4 regions of the Pectobacterium punjabense genome follow, and region 2 is predicted to be linked to each of the others. Evidence: predicted binding sites of a transcription regulator. Region 2 holds the regulator's gene; each other region holds the start of a gene.
The links. The regulator PurR, encoded in region 2, represses purine synthesis genes. The targets are predictions, from matches to a motif close to CANGCAAACGTTTGCNTG.
Positions count from the first base shown of each region.

Region 1: the regulator PurR is predicted to act here: its motif matches at 2,496-2,513, upstream of purT (formate-dependent phosphoribosylglycinamide formyltransferase).
Region 3: the regulator PurR is predicted to act here: its motif matches at 2,726-2,743, upstream of purL (phosphoribosylformylglycinamidine synthase).
Region 4: the regulator PurR is predicted to act here: its motif matches at 2,366-2,383, upstream of guaB (IMP dehydrogenase).

Region 1 covers NZ_CP038498.1:2,168,702-2,172,966, forward strand. Annotated here, with positions in the region: gene zwf (glucose-6-phosphate dehydrogenase) at 1-207, shown strand, start outside; gene E2566_RS09725 (bifunctional 4-hydroxy-2-oxoglutarate aldolase/2-dehydro-3-deoxy-phosphogluconate aldolase) at 374-1,015, shown strand; gene purT (formate-dependent phosphoribosylglycinamide formyltransferase) at 1,275-2,453, opposite strand; gene E2566_RS09735 (S9 family peptidase) at 2,654-4,265, shown strand, end outside.
Region 2 covers NZ_CP038498.1:2,725,931-2,730,195, forward strand. Annotated here, with positions in the region: gene E2566_RS12265 (Grx4 family monothiol glutaredoxin) at 1-337, opposite strand, end outside; gene E2566_RS12270 (C40 family peptidase) at 677-1,528, shown strand; gene cydH (cytochrome bd-I oxidase subunit CydH) at 1,618-1,707, opposite strand; gene purR (HTH-type transcriptional repressor PurR) at 2,100-3,125, shown strand; gene cfa (cyclopropane fatty acyl phospholipid synthase) at 3,442-4,265, shown strand, end outside.
Region 3 covers NZ_CP038498.1:3,425,900-3,430,164, forward strand. Annotated here, with positions in the region: gene purL (phosphoribosylformylglycinamidine synthase) at 1-2,629, opposite strand, end outside; gene mltF (membrane-bound lytic murein transglycosylase MltF) at 2,846-4,265, shown strand, end outside.
Region 4 covers NZ_CP038498.1:3,375,753-3,380,017, reverse strand. Annotated here, with positions in the region: gene E2566_RS15365 (M4 family metallopeptidase) at 1-656, opposite strand, end outside; gene xseA (exodeoxyribonuclease VII large subunit) at 879-2,273, opposite strand; gene guaB (IMP dehydrogenase) at 2,445-3,911, shown strand; gene guaA (glutamine-hydrolyzing GMP synthase) at 4,019-4,265, shown strand, end outside.

The DNA.
Region 1 (4,265 bases), 560 kb from region 2:
CTGTTGCTCGAAACGATGCGCGGGATTCAGGCGCTGTTCGTCCGTCGTGATGAAGTTGAAGAAGCCTGGAAATGGGTGGATTCCATCATGGATGCGTGGGCGATGGACAACGATGCACCGAAGCCTTACCAGGCGGGAAGCTGGGGGCCTGTCGCATCCGTAGCGATGATCACTCGCGATGGTCGTTCCTGGAATGAGTTCGAGTAATTTTTTGATAATACGTCAGTAGCTGGAATGCCGAAGTATGCCGGCATTCCACGGTTTTAATGTATGGCTTACGGTGCGGTTGGCATCTGCGGCAACGCAGATCCCTGTGGCAGGGGCGCGCTATATAATTAATGATGCCTTCGGGCATGACTGGAGATAACTTTTGATGAAAAACTGGAAAACGAGCGCGGAACAGATTTTGACAACGGGTCCCGTTGTTCCTGTGATTGTGGTCAACAAACTGGAACACGCGGTGCCGATGGCAAAAGCGTTAGTCGCGGGCGGCGTTCGCGTTCTGGAACTGACATTGCGTACCGACTGTGCTATCGATGCGATCCGTGCGATTGCCAAAGAAGTACCCGAAGCCATCGTGGGTGCGGGTACGGTGACAAACCCTGAGCAACTGGCTGCGGTGGTTGAGGCGGGTGCGCAGTTTGCCATTAGTCCGGGATTGACCGAGCCACTGCTGAAAGCGGCAACGGAAGGCAATATTCCGTTGATTCCAGGTATTAGCACCGTGTCTGAACTGATGTTGGGTATGGATTACGGCTTATGTGAGTTCAAATTTTTCCCAGCCGAAGCTAACGGCGGCGTGAAAGCGCTTCAGGCGATCGCGGGTCCATTTGCTCATATCCGTTTCTGCCCGACTGGTGGTATTACGCCGAATAACTACCGTGATTACCTGGCGCTGAAAAGCGTGCTGTGTGTGGGTGGTTCTTGGCTGGTGCCGAACGATGCACTGGAAAGCGGTGATTACGCACGTATTACTGAACTGGCGCGTGAAGCTGTTGCAGGCGCAAAAGCGTAAGTTTACTGGCTACTGAATGACGAAGGCCACTCACTGCGAGTGGCCTTTTTTATGACGGACATCCTTGTCCATCACCCTGCGGGCCGTCGCAAGCGACGTTAAAAAACGTTCCCTACGTTTTTTTATGACGGACATCCTTGTCCGTCACCCTGCGGGCCGTCGCAAGCGACGTTGAAAAACGTTCCCTACGTTTTTTTATGACGAGCGTTGTGTACGCCGTCAGTGACGGTTTACTCCACCTAATCAGCAACAGTAGATATTAACCGCTAACGTCTACGTTCGCCGCGACGCGCTTGGCGATTTCAACAGCATCGTCTGTCGTTTCTGCACTGGCTAGCGCAACGCCCATACGGCGTTTGCCGCTGATATCCGGTTTGCCAAACAGGCGAATTTGCGTATGAGGGAGGAGCGCGCTTTCCAGTCCCTGATAGCGTACGTTGTTGCTCTCCAGTTCCGGCAAAATTACGGCAGAAGCCGATGCGCCGTACTGACGAATCGCGCCAATTGGCAGCCCAAGGAAAGCGCGAACGTGTAGGGCAAATTCGGACAGATCCTGAGAGATCATCGTCACCATGCCGGTATCGTGTGGGCGAGGGGAGACTTCACTAAAGATGACGTCATCCCCGCAGACGAACAGCTCAACGCCGAACAGGCCATAACCGCCGAGCGCTTTTACGACATCGCTGGCCATTTTTTGCGCGCGTTCCTGTGCCAGTTCACTCATCTGTTGCGGCTGCCAGGATTCACGATAGTCACCCTCTTCTTGTCGGTGACCGATTGGTGCACAGAAATGAATGCCATCAATTGCATGGATGGTCAGCAGGGTGATCTCAAAATCAAAATTTACCAACCCTTCAACGATGACGCGCCCGCCGCCTGCACGACCACCCTGTTGGGCGTAGTTCCACGCTTGATCTAACTGCTCAGCGGAGCGAATCAGGCTTTGCCCTTTGCCGGATGAACTCATGACTGGCTTCACAATGCAGGGGTAGCCAATTGCCTCTACTGCCTGATGAAAGCTCTCTTTGCTGTCGGCAAAACGGTAGGTGGATGTCGGCACACCGAGGGTTTCGGCAGCCAGACGGCGGATGCCTTCACGGTTCATCGTCAGGCGTGTCGCTTCAGCACAGGGGACAACATGGTGGCCTTGTTTTTCCAATGCCACCAGCATATCGGTGGCGATGGCTTCAATTTCCGGCACGATATAATCAGGACGTTCTGCTTCAACCAACACTTTTAATGCGTCGCCATCCAACATATTGATGACGTGGCTGCGATGTGCAATCTGCATCGCAGGGGCATCGGCATAGCGATCGACCGCAATCACTTCGATTCCAAGGCGCTGACACTCAATCGCCACTTCTTTGCCTAATTCACCGGAGCCAAGCAACATCACTCGTGTGGCATCCGCACGCAGGGCGGTTCCAATCGTTAACATAACCTTATACCTGATCGGGTTGTGAAAAATGGCCGCAGTATAAACGAAAACGTTTGCGTGCGCATTAAAGAGGGCGGGCTCTGGAATGTATTACGCAAAAGCGCACCAAGAGACAAGGACGTGGCTTGGCATTGCTGGGCAATCGTGCCACTCTTCTTACAGAGTGAAAATTTTATGTCAAGACAATGAGATCCGACGCGATGAAGACACCGCAAGCTGAAAAAAAGCCCCACGCGATAAGCACACATGGCGATACGCGTATCGACAATTATTACTGGCTGCGTGATGACCAGCGTACCGATCCGCAGGTGTTGTCCTACCTGGAACAGGAAAATGCCTATAGTGAAGCCATTATGGCGCCTCACGAAGCACGTAAACGGTCGCTGTATGACGAAATGGTTAAACGCATTCCGTCGACGGACATGTCGGTGCCGTATGTCAGAAAAGGTTATCGCTACCAAAGTCGCTATGAGCCGGGCAAAGAGTACGCCATCTATCTGCGCCAGCTTGAGCACGCAACAGAAACGTGGGAAACGCTGTTAGATGGGAATCAACGTGCGGAGGGACATGAATTTTATAGTCTCGGCGCACTTGAGGTTAGCCCAAACAACACGCTGTTGGCGCTCTCGGAGGATTTTTTATCCCGTCGGCAGTACACACTTCGTTTTCGCGATCTTAACAGCGGCGAATGGTTACCGGATGTGATCGAAAATGTGACCGCAGGTGCTGAATGGTCGGCAGATTCGACGGTGTTGTACTACGTGCGTAAACATGAACAAACGCTATTGCCGTATCAGGTCTACCGTCACCGTCTGGGGAGCGACCCGGCACAAGATGAACTGATATATGAAGAGAAAGATGACACCTATTATGTCAGCCTGAGCAAAACGACATCAGAGCACTACATCACCATTTATCTCAGCAGCACCACAACGACTGAGGTGCTATTGCTCGACGCGACAATCCCAGAGGCTGTGCCGCAGGTATGCATTCCACGCCGGAAAGATCATGAATATGGCATCGATCACTATCAGGGACGATTTTACCTACGCTCCAACCGAGAAGGAAAGAACTTCGGCCTTTACCGTTCGGATAAGCCTGATGAACAAACGCTGGAAACACTGATTGCTCCACGTGAACACCGCGTTCTGGAAGGTTTTGAACTGTTCCGTGATTGGCTGGTGGTCGAAGAAAGGGAACGCGGTTTAACCCGATTACGTCAGATCCATTGGCATACACAGGAAGAGAAAACGATCGCTTTCAATGATGCGAGCTATGTGACGTGGCTGTCGTACAATCCTACGCCAGAAACGGCATTGATGCGATATGGTTACTCATCAATGACAACGCCCAGCACGCTGTATGAATTGAATCTGGACACGGGCGACCAGCAGCTACTTAAGCAAGCTGAGGTAAAAGATTTCTCCCCGGATAACTATCGGAGCGAGCGTTTATGGATCACCGTCAGGGACGGTGTTGATGTACCCGTTTCCCTCGTTTATCACCGCGATCACTTCAGCCCTGGTAAGAACCCGATACTGGTTTACGGGTATGGTGCCTATGGAAATAGCATGGAGCCAGATTTCAGCGTTAGCCGTCTGAGCCTGTTGGATCGAGGGTTCGTTTTTGCCTTAACGCACATTCGTGGCGGTGGTGAATTGGGTCAGCGGTGGTATGACGATGGTCGGTTGCTCAATAAGATGCATTCCTTCACGGATTTCATCGATGTGTCCCAGGCATTGATAGAAAAAGGCTATGGCGACAGAGAAAACATGTTCGCGATGGGAGGGAGTGCGGGAGGGCTCTTGATGG
Region 2 (4,265 bases):
CCTGCTGCGCTTTGTATTTATCAGCCGTTTCTTTGATCAGCTGTTGCAGTTCGCCACGCTGAAACATTTCAACCACGATATCACAACCGCCAACCAGTTCCCCATCCACCCACAGCTGTGGGAATGTCGGCCAGTTCGCGTATTTCGGCAGTTCAGCTCGAATATCCGGGTTCTGTAAAATATCAACATAAGCAAAACGTTCGCCACATGAAGACAATGCCTGGACGGTCTGTGCAGAAAAACCGCAGCTTGGCAATTTTGGGGAACCTTTCATGTACAGCAGAATCGGGTTTTCAGCAATTTGGCGCTGAATTTTTTCAATTGTCGGTGTCGTCATCTTCTTGCTTCCTTAAACCTATAGGATGGCTAACGTCCAAAACGCTAGCCATGAGTCGCCGTCAAAGTGTTACGACAGCGACATTGACTCAATGATATTGTACCGATGCCAATAGCCACAAAAAAACGCCATTTTTTGTAGGGTTATTTTTCTACTGATTATTCATCATTGATGAAATCAACGCCAGAAAACGCTGATAAATCAGACGAAAAAACAACTATTAACGTTTTTTCACTATTCTGTATGAATAAAGCGGCCATGCCCACTTTTTTATGACGCCGTTTTCAGGAATACTGTGCGGATTGAGCGAGTTAAGGATTATGTTCGGTCACTTTTATTATGCGCTTATTTATTACTCTTTTTATATTATTTTTCAGTAACCTATCCCTGAACGTCGTTCAGGCTGCGCCGCATACCCCGCATTCTACGCCGAAGAAAAGCGCCGTTGAAGAAACGAATAAGAAAAGCCGTCAAACAAAGGGTAATGCTAAGTCACCAGCGCCAATCAAAAGCAAAAAGCCAGAACCTGCCACCGTCAGCAATAAATCCAAACCCCGTACGGCTAACAAACCGGTAGAAAAGAAGCCATCCCGGACGCAAAGCAGCACACCTGCGCTAGTGAAAAAAAACCTTAAAAAGCTGAAGCCTGAAGACGACAGGCAGACCATTGCACAGGCCAGAGTCAAAACCGGGCTGAAGAAGACAGCACTCAAAGGAAAAGTGGATAAAAATCCAGCGCCCACAGAAAAGGGCATGACACTGAGCGCAGCGCATAAAAAACGCTATCAACACGCCAAAACGACCGCAATGAATAAACTGATGAGCCAGATCGGTAAACCTTACCACTGGGGCGGATCGTCTCCTTTTACTGGTTTCGACTGTAGCGGGCTGGTCTATTACGCCTATAAAGACGTCGTTAAGATCCAAATCCCTCGTACCGCGAACGAAATGTACCATCTGCGTGATGCCGCGCCGATTAAAAAGAGTGAGCTGGAAAGTGGCGACCTGGTCTTTTTCCGCATCAACAATCGTGGGGCTGCCGATCACGTCGGGGTGTATCTGGGGGAAGGCAAATTTATCCAGTCACCGCGTACAGGTTCAGATATTCGTATCAGCAAGCTAAGTGAAGATTATTGGCAGGAGCACTATGTTGGGGCGCGTCGCGTGGTGACGCCACAGACCATTCGTTAAGCGATAGCACGCCGAACAGAAGCGTATTCAGACACGTTTTGTGCAATAAACCTGTCTGAATACCTAACCTGCGCAAAAAGCACTGAAGGTTAGTTCAACACCGCAATGAAACTAAACGCGATGATCACAGCCAACGAGCCAACCGTTGTCAGCAAAGACATCTTCAGATCTGTATCCATAAACCACTCCTTATTAGCAAACAAATTTCATCTGAAACTTCATCTGAAAAAAAAGACACCATCATTCACAGCCGAACCCACGTAGACAGTTAAAGCTACAAATAATAGGGTTATTACGATTCTTTCATAATTCTAGCGAAAAATCTCCGACGGATGCATCACTAATAGTATAAATTAGCCCTTTCACTTTCATGATAAATCGGACACAATCCGCTGTTTATGAAAGCGCTGCGTGCCAGTCGAAAAACGTCAAGCCAGATCCCTTCGGTATAACATTCGGCATTCTCCTTCTGAAATCCTGTTTTTTAGCTTAGAAGAAGAACTTTAAACGTAGGCAAACGATTAACAATATACTTACGTCTGTAACAGGTAAGTTCAGGAGTCATTTTTAGATGGCAACGATTAAAGATGTGGCAAAACGTGCTGGCGTTTCCACCACAACCGTATCGCACGTGATCAATAAAACACGTTTCGTCGCCGAAGAGACTAAGGCAGCCGTCAGGGCAGCAATCAAGGAATTGCACTATTCGCCTAGCGCCGTCGCCCGCAGCCTCAAAGTTAATCACACCAAATCTATCGGCTTGCTGGCTACATCCAGCGAAGCGCCCTATTTCGCCGAGATCATTGAAGCGGTCGAAAACAGCTGTTATGCCAAAGGCTACACGCTGGTACTGTGTAATTCTCATAACGATATCGGCAAACAACGCGCTTATCTCTCGATGCTGGCGCAAAAACGCGTCGACGGTCTGCTTGTGATGTGTGCCGAGTACCCGCCAGAGTTATTGGGCATGCTGGAAGATTATCGCAGCATTCCCATGGTCGTCATGGACTGGGGCCAAATGCACAGCGATTTCACCGATACCATCATCGATAACGCCTTTGAGGGCGGCTATATGGCAGGCCGCTATCTGATTGAACGCGGCCATCGGGATATTGGTGCCATCCCCGGAATACAAGAGCGCAACACGGGTAACGGGCGCTACCTTGGCTTTTTAAAAGCCTTAAAAGAAGCCGACATTACCGTACGCGACGAATGGGTCGTGCGGGGCGATTTCGAACCGGAATCCGGCTACAAAGCCATGCATCAGATCCTCGCACAGAAACAGCGGCCAACGGCCGTATTCTGCGGCGGCGATATCATGGCAATGGGTGCTATTTGTGCGGCTGACGAACTGGGTTTGCGCGTGCCACAGGATATTTCGGTGATCGGTTATGACAACGTGCGCCACGCGCGTTTCTTTACGCCTGCGCTGACCACCATCCACCAGCCAAAGGAGCGTCTGGGACAGTCCGCTTTCGCGATGCTGCTGGATCGCATTACCAGTAAGCGGGAAGATGCACACGTCATTGAAGTGCACCCAACGCTGATTGAACGTCGCTCAGTTGCCGACGGCCCGTTCCTCGATTACCGCCGCTAACCTCGGCGACTCAACATAGACCGATTTTTCTTATTCCCACCCGCTTTCCTTGTCTGCTTCAGCCAATTTCCTTGTGTGCTGGCTGAAGCAGATTTAAACTGAAAACTGCGTTTCACTTTCACTGATAAAACCCAGAATAGCGATAGCCGCACGTAAGCGGATACGCGTTCTTCTTGCCTATAAGCGCATTAACTACCTGCTTATTAGCGCATTTCTTCTTCCTTTTTCTCTGGTGACAGCTGGTACATCATCTGCGGTAAGTGCTGTCCAGGTATGTTTTTCCATACTTTCACACGTGAAAAATTTAGGAGACATGATGGGTACACCTTATGCGAAAGAGCAGCATAGCCATACCACGCCCTGGTTGAAAATCATGCAAGACAGGTTGAATACGGCGGGTATCACTATTAACGGCACTCGCCCTTTTGATATCTGCGTTAACCACCCTGGTTTTTTTAAACGCGTCTTGCGGGAAGGTTCGCTGGGATTAGGGGAGAGCTATATGGACGGATGGTGGGAGTGTGAACGGCTGGATATGTTTTTCCATCTTGTCCTACGTGCAGGGCTAAAGGACACACTCCCTCGCCGTTTGCACGATCTTATGCGAATCGCCACTGCCCGCATCACGAATTTGCAATCCCGCCGACGCTCTCGAGTCGTCGGCGAATTGCATTACGATCTGGGTAATGACCTTTTTTCCCTCATGTTGGACCCTTACATGCAATATTCCTGTGCCTACTGGAAACAGGCACAAACGCTGGAACACGCGCAGGAAGATAAACTCACGATGATTTGTGAAAAACTCCAGCTTAAACCCGGCATGACACTGCTGGATATCGGCTGTGGCTGGGGCGGGCTTGCTGAGTTCGCGGCGCGTCGCTACGGGGTTTCCGTTTACGGTATCACCATTTCCCGAAAACAGCAGACGCTGGCACAACAGCGCTGCCTGGGACTGGATGTCATCATCAAACTACAGGATTACCGCGATCTCGATCGGCACTTTGACCGCGCGGTGTCAGTAGGTATGTTTGAACACGTAGGGCCACGCAACTATGATAACTACTTTCGTATTGTACGCCGCAGCCTAAAGCCCAATGGGCTGTTCCTGCTGCATACTATCGGTGCTAATTCAACCGATTC
Region 3 (4,265 bases), 700 kb from region 2:
TATCCGCAACCAGTTGTTGCATGGCGTTAAAGAAGCCTGCCAATTGCTCTGGGCTATGAACATCTGCCGTTTTGCGACCCAGTTGGCGATAAACCTGCGCCAGCGCCGTCGCACCTAATGCTTTATTACCTGCGCCCAGATCGATCAGCAGCAGCGCATTATCCTGCCCGGTACGCAGCTGTGGCGTTACCGTGTTACGCACGTCTTCCACACGCGCAAATGCAGAGATCACCAGCGACATCGGCGAGGTGACCGCGCGATCTTCACCGTCTTCCTGCCAGCGGGTTTTCATCGACATGGAGTCTTTACCCACTGGGATCGTCAGACCCAGCGCCGGACACAGTTCTTCGCCCACGGCTTTTACCGCATCGTACAGGCCAGCGTCTTCACCCGGATGCCCTGCTGCCGCCATCCAGTTTGCAGACAGCTTCACGCGAGTCAGCGGGCCGATATGCGTAGCAGCAATGTTCGTCAGCGCCTCACCTACCGCCAAACGCGCGGAAGCCGCAAAGTTACGTAGCGCAACAGGTGCACGTTCGCCGATAGACATCGCCTCGCCGTAATAGCTGTCAAGGCTGGCGGTAGTCACCGCACAGTCAGCCACCGGCACCTGCCACGGTCCGACCATCTGATCGCGCGCAACCATGCCCGTAACAGAACGGTCACCAATGGTGATCAGGAAGGTTTTTTCCGCGACAACGGGCAAGTGCAGCACGCGCTCGACCGCTTCGGCCAGATAAATTTCGTCACGCTGTAATGGTGTGCCTTCTACCTGTTTGCGCTCTACATCACGCAGCATCTTCGGTGTTTTACCCAGCAGCACATCCAGCGGTAAATCGATAGGTTTGTTGTTGAAGTGACGATCGTTCATCGTCAGATGCAGTTCTTCCGTCGCTTCACCAATCACCGCATAAGGCGCGCGCTCGCGGCGGCAAATGTCATCAAACTGTGCCAGTTGCTCTGGCGCAACCGCCAGAACGTAGCGCTCCTGCGACTCGTTACACCAGACTTCCAGCGGGCTCATACCCGGCTCGTCGTTCAAAATATCACGCAGTTCAAAGCGACCACCGCGACCGCCGTCGCTCACCAACTCAGGCATGGCGTTAGACAAACCGCCCGCGCCGACATCGTGAATGAACAGGATCGGGTTAGCTTCACCCAACTGCCAGCAGCGGTCGATCACTTCCTGACAGCGACGCTCCATTTCTGGGTTATCACGCTGAACAGAAGCAAAATCCAAATCCGCATCAGACTGACCCGATGCCATGGAAGACGCCGCGCCACCACCCAGACCGATATTCATGGACGGTCCGCCCAATACAATCAGTTTAGCGCCAACGCTAATTTCGCCTTTTTTGACGTGATCGCCACGGATGTTACCAATGCCGCCCGCCAGCATGATCGGTTTATGGTAACCGCGCAGCTCTGTGCCATTGTGGCTATCAACGCGTTCTTCATAAGTACGGAAATAGCCAGTCAGTGCAGGACGGCCGAATTCGTTGTTAAATGCCGCGCCGCCTAATGGGCCTTCAGTCATGATATCCAGCGCGCTGACAATACGATCTGGCTTACCGAACTCTTCTTCTTCCCACGGCTGGATAAAGCCAGGAATACGCAGATTCGATACAGAAAAACCGACCAAGCCAGCTTTCGGCTTAGAGCCACGACCCGTTGCGCCTTCATCACGGATTTCACCGCCAGACCCTGTTGCTGCGCCCGGCCACGGTGAAATCGCCGTTGGGTGGTTATGCGTTTCCACCTTCATCAGGATATGTGCGTCTTCCTGATGGTAAGTATATTGCCCGTTGGTATCGGTGTAGAAACGGCCAACGGCGGAGCCTTCCATGACGGCAGCGTTGTCTTTATAAGCAGAGAGAACGTGATCGGGCGTGTGTTCAAAGGTGTTTTTGATCATTTTGAACAGTGATTTCGGCTGAGTTACGCCGTCGATTACCCAATCCGCGTTAAAAATCTTGTGGCGGCAGTGCTCAGAGTTCGCCTGTGCGAACATATACAGTTCAATATCGTTAGGATTGCGGCCCAGTTTGGTGAAGGCTTCCAGCAGATAATCAATTTCATCTTCCGCCAATGCCAACCCCAGACGGACATTTGCCTCTTCCAGCGCCTGACGTCCTTGCAGCAGAATTTCAATACGCTTGAAAGGGGCTGGTTGATGATGAGAGAACAACGCTTCAGCCTGTTTCAGGTCGCTAAATACGCTTTCCATCATCCGGTCATGTAGCAATGTCCCCAGTTGCTGCCACTGTTCATCGCTCAGCATTGGCGCATGAATATAGAAAGCCAGACCGCGCTCTAAGCGCAAAACTTTGCTTAAGCCACAGTTATGGGCAATGTCTGTTGCTTTGGAAGACCACGGTGAAATAGTGCCGGGACGCGGCGTGACCAGTAACAGACGACCTTGCGGCTCGTGCTCCGCGAGAGAAGGGCCATACTTCAGCAAACGTGTCAGTTTGGCCTGTTCATCGTTGTTCAGCGGGGCGCTGACATCGGCGAAATGTACGTATTCAGCATAGATATCGCTGACCGGCAAAACGTGCTCTTTGCAGCGGACCAGCAATTTATTAATACGAAAAGCCGATAAAGCAGGTGAACCACGCAGTATTTCCATAATCTAAAGTTCTCTCGTCTTCGATGCACTGGCTGCGATACAGCCACTGGGCACAACAGGGGGGAAACGCGCGTATTATAGAGAATCCTTCCCTCGGACGAAACCGTTTGCGTGCCGATAATTTTACTTCGCCTCCGCCGGATGATTAATCGGTGACCAAATCAATAAAAGTTGCACACTGGCGGTTTGTTAAGCAAAATGCCCCCACTCTGGGAAATGACGTATAAAAAAACTGCCGTTACAGACAGCCTGGCCATCCGGCCGCCGAGAGATAACTATTTGAAGCCTTTAAAATTAAATTATTTTTTCATCGGGATTATCACGTTACTACTGGCGTTAGCGCTATGGCCTAGTATTCCCTGGCGCAGCAGTCAGGATGTACAGCTCAGGCAGATCCTCTCACGCGGCGAGTTACGTATCAGCACCGTTAACTCACCGCTGACTTATGCTATGAGCAACGGTTCCCCGACAGGTCTGGACTATGAACTGGCAAAACGTTTTGCCGATTACCTCGGCGTCAAGCTGGTGGTCTCGTCACGCAAGAATCTTGACGAACTGTTCGACGATCTGGACGGTGACGATGCAGACCTGCTAGCTGCCGGGCTGATTTATAATCATGAGCGCTTAGAACGTTTCCGTGCTGGCCCGACCTACTACTCCATCTCACAGCAGATGGTCTACCGCCTCGGTTCACCTCGCCCAAAAACGTTGGATAAACTGCAAGGCCGTCTCGTTGTCACATCAGGCTCCGCTCATGCGGCAACCCTGCGCGATTTAAAAGCAGAGAAATACCCACAGTTGAGTTGGGAATCCGCCTCCGATCAGAGCACACAGGAATTATTGAAACAGGTTGCTGACGGCAAACTGGACTATGCGCTAGGTGACTCAGTGACCATCGGCCTGATGCAGCGTATTCATCCGCAGCTCGCCGTCGCCTTCGATCTTAGCGATGAAGAGCCGGTCACCTGGTATATGCGTCGTTCGCACGATGACAGCCTGTCTGCTGCCCTGTTAGATTTTTTCAGCAAGATTGTCGAAGATGGTACGCTCGCACGTCTGGAGGAAAAGTATCTCGGTCACGTTGGTGAATTTGATTATGTCGATACCACCACGTTTCTGAGCGCCATCGATGAAACGTTACCGGACCTGCGCCCGCTGTTTGAAAAATACGCCACCGATATCGACTGGAAGCTGCTAGCCGCCATCTCCTATCAGGAGTCACACTGGAACCCGCTGGCAACCTCCCCTACCGGCGTACGCGGATTGATGATGCTAACGCGTAACACCGCAGAAAGCCTGAACGTGACCGATCGCGTCGACCCTGAGCAGAGTATTCGCGGCGGCGCACAATATATGTCGTATATGATGCAGAAAATGCCAGACACCATTCCCGAAGATGAAAAAATCTGGTTTGCGCTGGCATCCTACAACATGGGATACGCCCATCTGCTTGATGCACGTAAATTGACCGAGAAACAAAAAGGCAATCCTGACAGTTGGGTAGACGTAAAAATGCGCCTGCCAATGCTAAGCCAGAAGCGCTATTACACGCAAACCACCTACGGCTACGCACGCGGGCAAGAAGCCTATAATTATGTGGAAAACATTCGGCGCTATATGGTGAGTCTGGAAGGTT
Region 4 (4,265 bases), 650 kb from region 2:
GCCAGAAGTTCGGCACCGATAAACCAGTCGGCCTGTTCAGCGGTTTGCCCTAAATGATACTGTTTGACCATTGAACCAAAGACGTCGGACAGCGATTCATTGAGCGCGCCGGATTGGCGGAAATAAATCAGCCCCGCTTCATGTTCGGTGATGCCGTGAGCGAGTTCATGTGCAACGACATCAAGCGCAATCGTGAAGCGATTGAATATTTTACCGTCACCATCCCCGAATACCATTTGTTGCCCGTTCCAGAAGGCATTCTGGTAATCCTGACCGTAATGTACGGTGCCAGCCAGTGTCAGCCCTTCAGCGTCCAACGAATTGCGTTGGAAAATCTTCCAGAAAAAATCATAGGTCACGCCCAGGTAGTCATAGGCCTCATCCACCGCGATATCACCGTTGCTGGATTGACCTTCAGCGCGTACCAGTTTGCCAGGCAACTGTTGCTGCTGTTCTGCATCAAGGATACGGCGGTTTACTTGCCCAGCGGGCAATGTCTCATGAGGCTCAGGGCGCGGGTTGTGGCTGACCATTAATGACTGAACGTGCATCAGTGTTTGTTGCGCGCAGTGTCGCTGCTCGTCTGTGCCGTTTGCAATAATACGATGCAGAATATAGGGGGGGATTACGCTACAAATTTTTTGTCTGGACTTCATACCTCATCTCCTTGAAAACGCTCATCAGGGGTAACACAGACGATCAATAAAGCTCACTGTCTTTTTATCCCATCCGCTTCATCGCGCAGTGCTGCTTGAAGTATGACGGGGATAAATTTTAGTGAGCTGGAAATGAGTATAGTTCAGATGTCAGTGGCAAGAATGGGGGATCGCCGTCGTTTTAGGATAAATCCCCATTCCGTGCATTTTATGCCAATCGCGTTATTTTGGCGTCTGGGATGAGGGTTTTCGCCGCTTTTTCACGGAACTTGAGTTTTGAATCAGCGTCGTGACCTGACTTTCTACCCAGCCGTCCTGCAAACGGGTTTTCAGCGTTTCACCGGGGGCAGTTTGCGCGACATTTTTCAGCACCTTACCGTCCGGCGCCGTGGTGACGTTATAGCCACGCGCCAACGTCGCCAGCGGGCTAACGCCTTCCAGTCGCGAACAGGCGATGCCTAGCTTTTGCTTGTTCTGATTCAACTGACGTTCTACTGCGCTTTGCATCTGATAGCTCAACTGCTGCAAACGCTGCTGCGCACGATGAATGCGGGTTTGCGGCTGCTGTTGCATCAGGCGCTGTTGTAAGCGTTCACTTCGGCGTGAGGTCTGCCGAAGCTGCTGCTGCATAGCGTCATCCAGTCGCTGGCGTAGTTTAATCAACTGAGTTTGCTGACGTGCCAACCGCAGTTGCGGGTGCTGCTGCTGCAAGCGATGGTGCAGGCGGGTAAATTCCCGGTTGCGCTGGGCAAGGTAGTAGTCCATCGCCATTTCCAGACGCTGGCGCTGGGACTGGATCTGACGCAACAGCTCAAGTTGGTTACGGCTCACTAACTCGGCAGCAGCGGACGGCGTGGGCGCACGCAGGTCACCGACGAAATCGGCGATGGTGACATCGGTCTCATGGCCGACGGCGCTGACGATAGGAATACGGCTAGCGAAAATAGCGCGAGCTACCCGTTCGTCGTTAAAGCTCCAGAGATCTTCCAGTGACCCTCCGCCGCGCCCGACGATTAACACGTCACACTCATCTCTCTGGTTAGCCAGTTCGATGGCGCGAACAATCTGTAGCGGCGCTTCGGCGCCTTGCACTGACGTGGGATACACGATCACCGGCAGTGACGGATCGCGGCGCTGCAACACCTGCAAAATATCGTGCAAGGCGGCACCGCTGGCTGACGTAATCACACCGACCTGTTTGGCGGGAGAGGGGAGCACTTGCTTAAACTGCTGGTCGAACAGCCCTTCGGCAGCGAGGCGCAGCTTGAGCTGTTCAAACTGCTGCTGTAGCAGGCCATCGCCGGCAGGCTGCATACTTTCCGCCAGTAGCTGATAGTCGCCGCGAGGTTCATACAGCGTGATGGTGGCACGAATCAGCACTTGCTGACCGTTTTGCGGGCGGAACGTCACTCTGCGGTTGCTGGTGCGGAACATCGCACAGCGCACCTGCGCCCGCTCGTCTTTTAGCGTGAAATACCAATGGCCGGATGAGGGCTGAGAAAGGTTGGAGATTTCGCCAGAGAGCCAAATCTGGCCCATTTCCATTTCCAACAGTTGTCTAACCGTCTGATTCAGGCGGCTAACGGTAAAAATTGCAGAGGAGGGAAATTGAGACATTGTGAGCCAGATCAAATTTTAAAACAGTCACTTAATTGATCGATACTACCTACCTGAAAAAGGTAATCAAGCATTTTAGTAAAATAATGCTGGAGGCAACCGATTACGCTCTGTATAATGCCACGGCAATATTTTATCTATTCTTACATCCACCTTGGTGAGATATTGCCCATGCTACGTATCGCTAAAGAAGCACTGACGTTTGACGACGTCCTCCTGGTTCCTGCTCATTCTACCGTTCTGCCTAACACTGCCGATCTGTCCACGCAGTTGACGAAAAACATCCGCCTGAATATTCCTATGCTGTCCGCAGCGATGGATACCGTTACCGAATCCGGCCTGGCCATTGCGCTGGCGCAGGAAGGCGGCTTGGGCTTTATTCACAAAAATATGTCCATTGAGCGTCAGGCGGAAGAAGTAAGCCGCGTGAAAAAACACGAAAGTGGCGTTGTGGTTGATCCACAAACCGTGACGCCAGAAACGACGCTGCGTGAAATGAAAGAGCTGACCGAGCGTAACGGCTTCGCGGGCTACCCGGTTGTTGCAAAAGACAACGAACTGGTCGGTATCATTACCGGTCGTGACGTGCGTTTTGTTACCGATCTGGAAAAACCAGTTAGCGCGTTCATGACGCCGAAAGAGCGTCTGGTCACCGTCAAAGAAGGCGAAGCGCGTGATGTCGTGCTGCAAAAAATGCACGAAAAACGCGTTGAAAAAGCACTGGTGATTGACGACCAATTCCACCTGATCGGCATGATCACAGTAAAAGATTTCCAGAAAGCAGAACGTAAACCGAACGCCTGTAAAGACGAACACGGTCGTTTGCGTGTAGGCGCGGCAGTTGGCGCTGGTGCAGGCAACGAAGAGCGTGTTGATGCACTGGTTGCCGCAGGTGTTGACGTACTGCTGATTGACTCCTCACACGGCCATTCCGAAGGCGTATTGCAACGTATTCGTGAAACACGTGCTAAATATCCGAACCTCGAAATCATCGGCGGCAACGTTGCAACGGGTTCTGGCGCGAAAGCGCTGGTTGAAGCTGGCGTTAGCGCGGTGAAAGTCGGTATCGGCCCTGGCTCTATCTGTACCACCCGTATCGTGACGGGCGTAGGTGTACCGCAGATTACGGCTATCTCTGACGCGGTTGAAGCGTTAGAAGGCACTGGCATTCCGGTCATCGCCGACGGTGGTATCCGTTTCTCTGGTGATATTGCTAAAGCCATCGCGGCCGGTGCGGCCTGTGTCATGGTCGGTTCTATGCTGGCGGGTACAGAAGAATCCCCAGGTGAAATCGAACTGTATCAGGGGCGTTCATTCAAATCTTATCGCGGTATGGGCTCACTGGGCGCGATGTCTAAAGGTTCATCAGACCGTTACTTCCAGACCGATAACGCTGCCGACAAACTGGTGCCGGAAGGTATCGAAGGTCGCGTAGCCTATAAAGGTCGCCTGAAAGAGATTGTTCACCAGCAGATGGGTGGCTTGCGCTCCTGTATGGGGTTGACCGGTTGCGCCACTATCGACGCGCTGCGCACGCAGGCTGAGTTTGTACGCATCAGCGGCGCGGGCATTCAGGAAAGCCACGTTCACGACGTTACCATTACTAAAGAGTCACCAAACTACCGTATGGGTTCATAAGGTAATTTGCGGGCTGATTTAACCCGATAAACCCGGTACTATTGCCTACCTTTTTAGGGCTATTCGCCGGGTTTACTTATTTTTTAGCTTTTTGGAACACGCTCCTCATGACTGAAAACATTCATCAACACCGCATTCTTATTCTGGATTTCGGCTCGCAGTACACGCAACTGGTTGCACGTCGCGTGCGTGAACTGGGCGTTTACTGTGAACTGTGGGCATGGGATGTCACGGAAGCGCAGATTCGCGGCTTTAATCCGAACGGGATCATCCTGTCCGGTGGCCCGGAAAGCACCACCGAATTTGGCAGCCCACGCGCGCCAGAATACGTTTTCAATGCTGGCGTACCGGTAT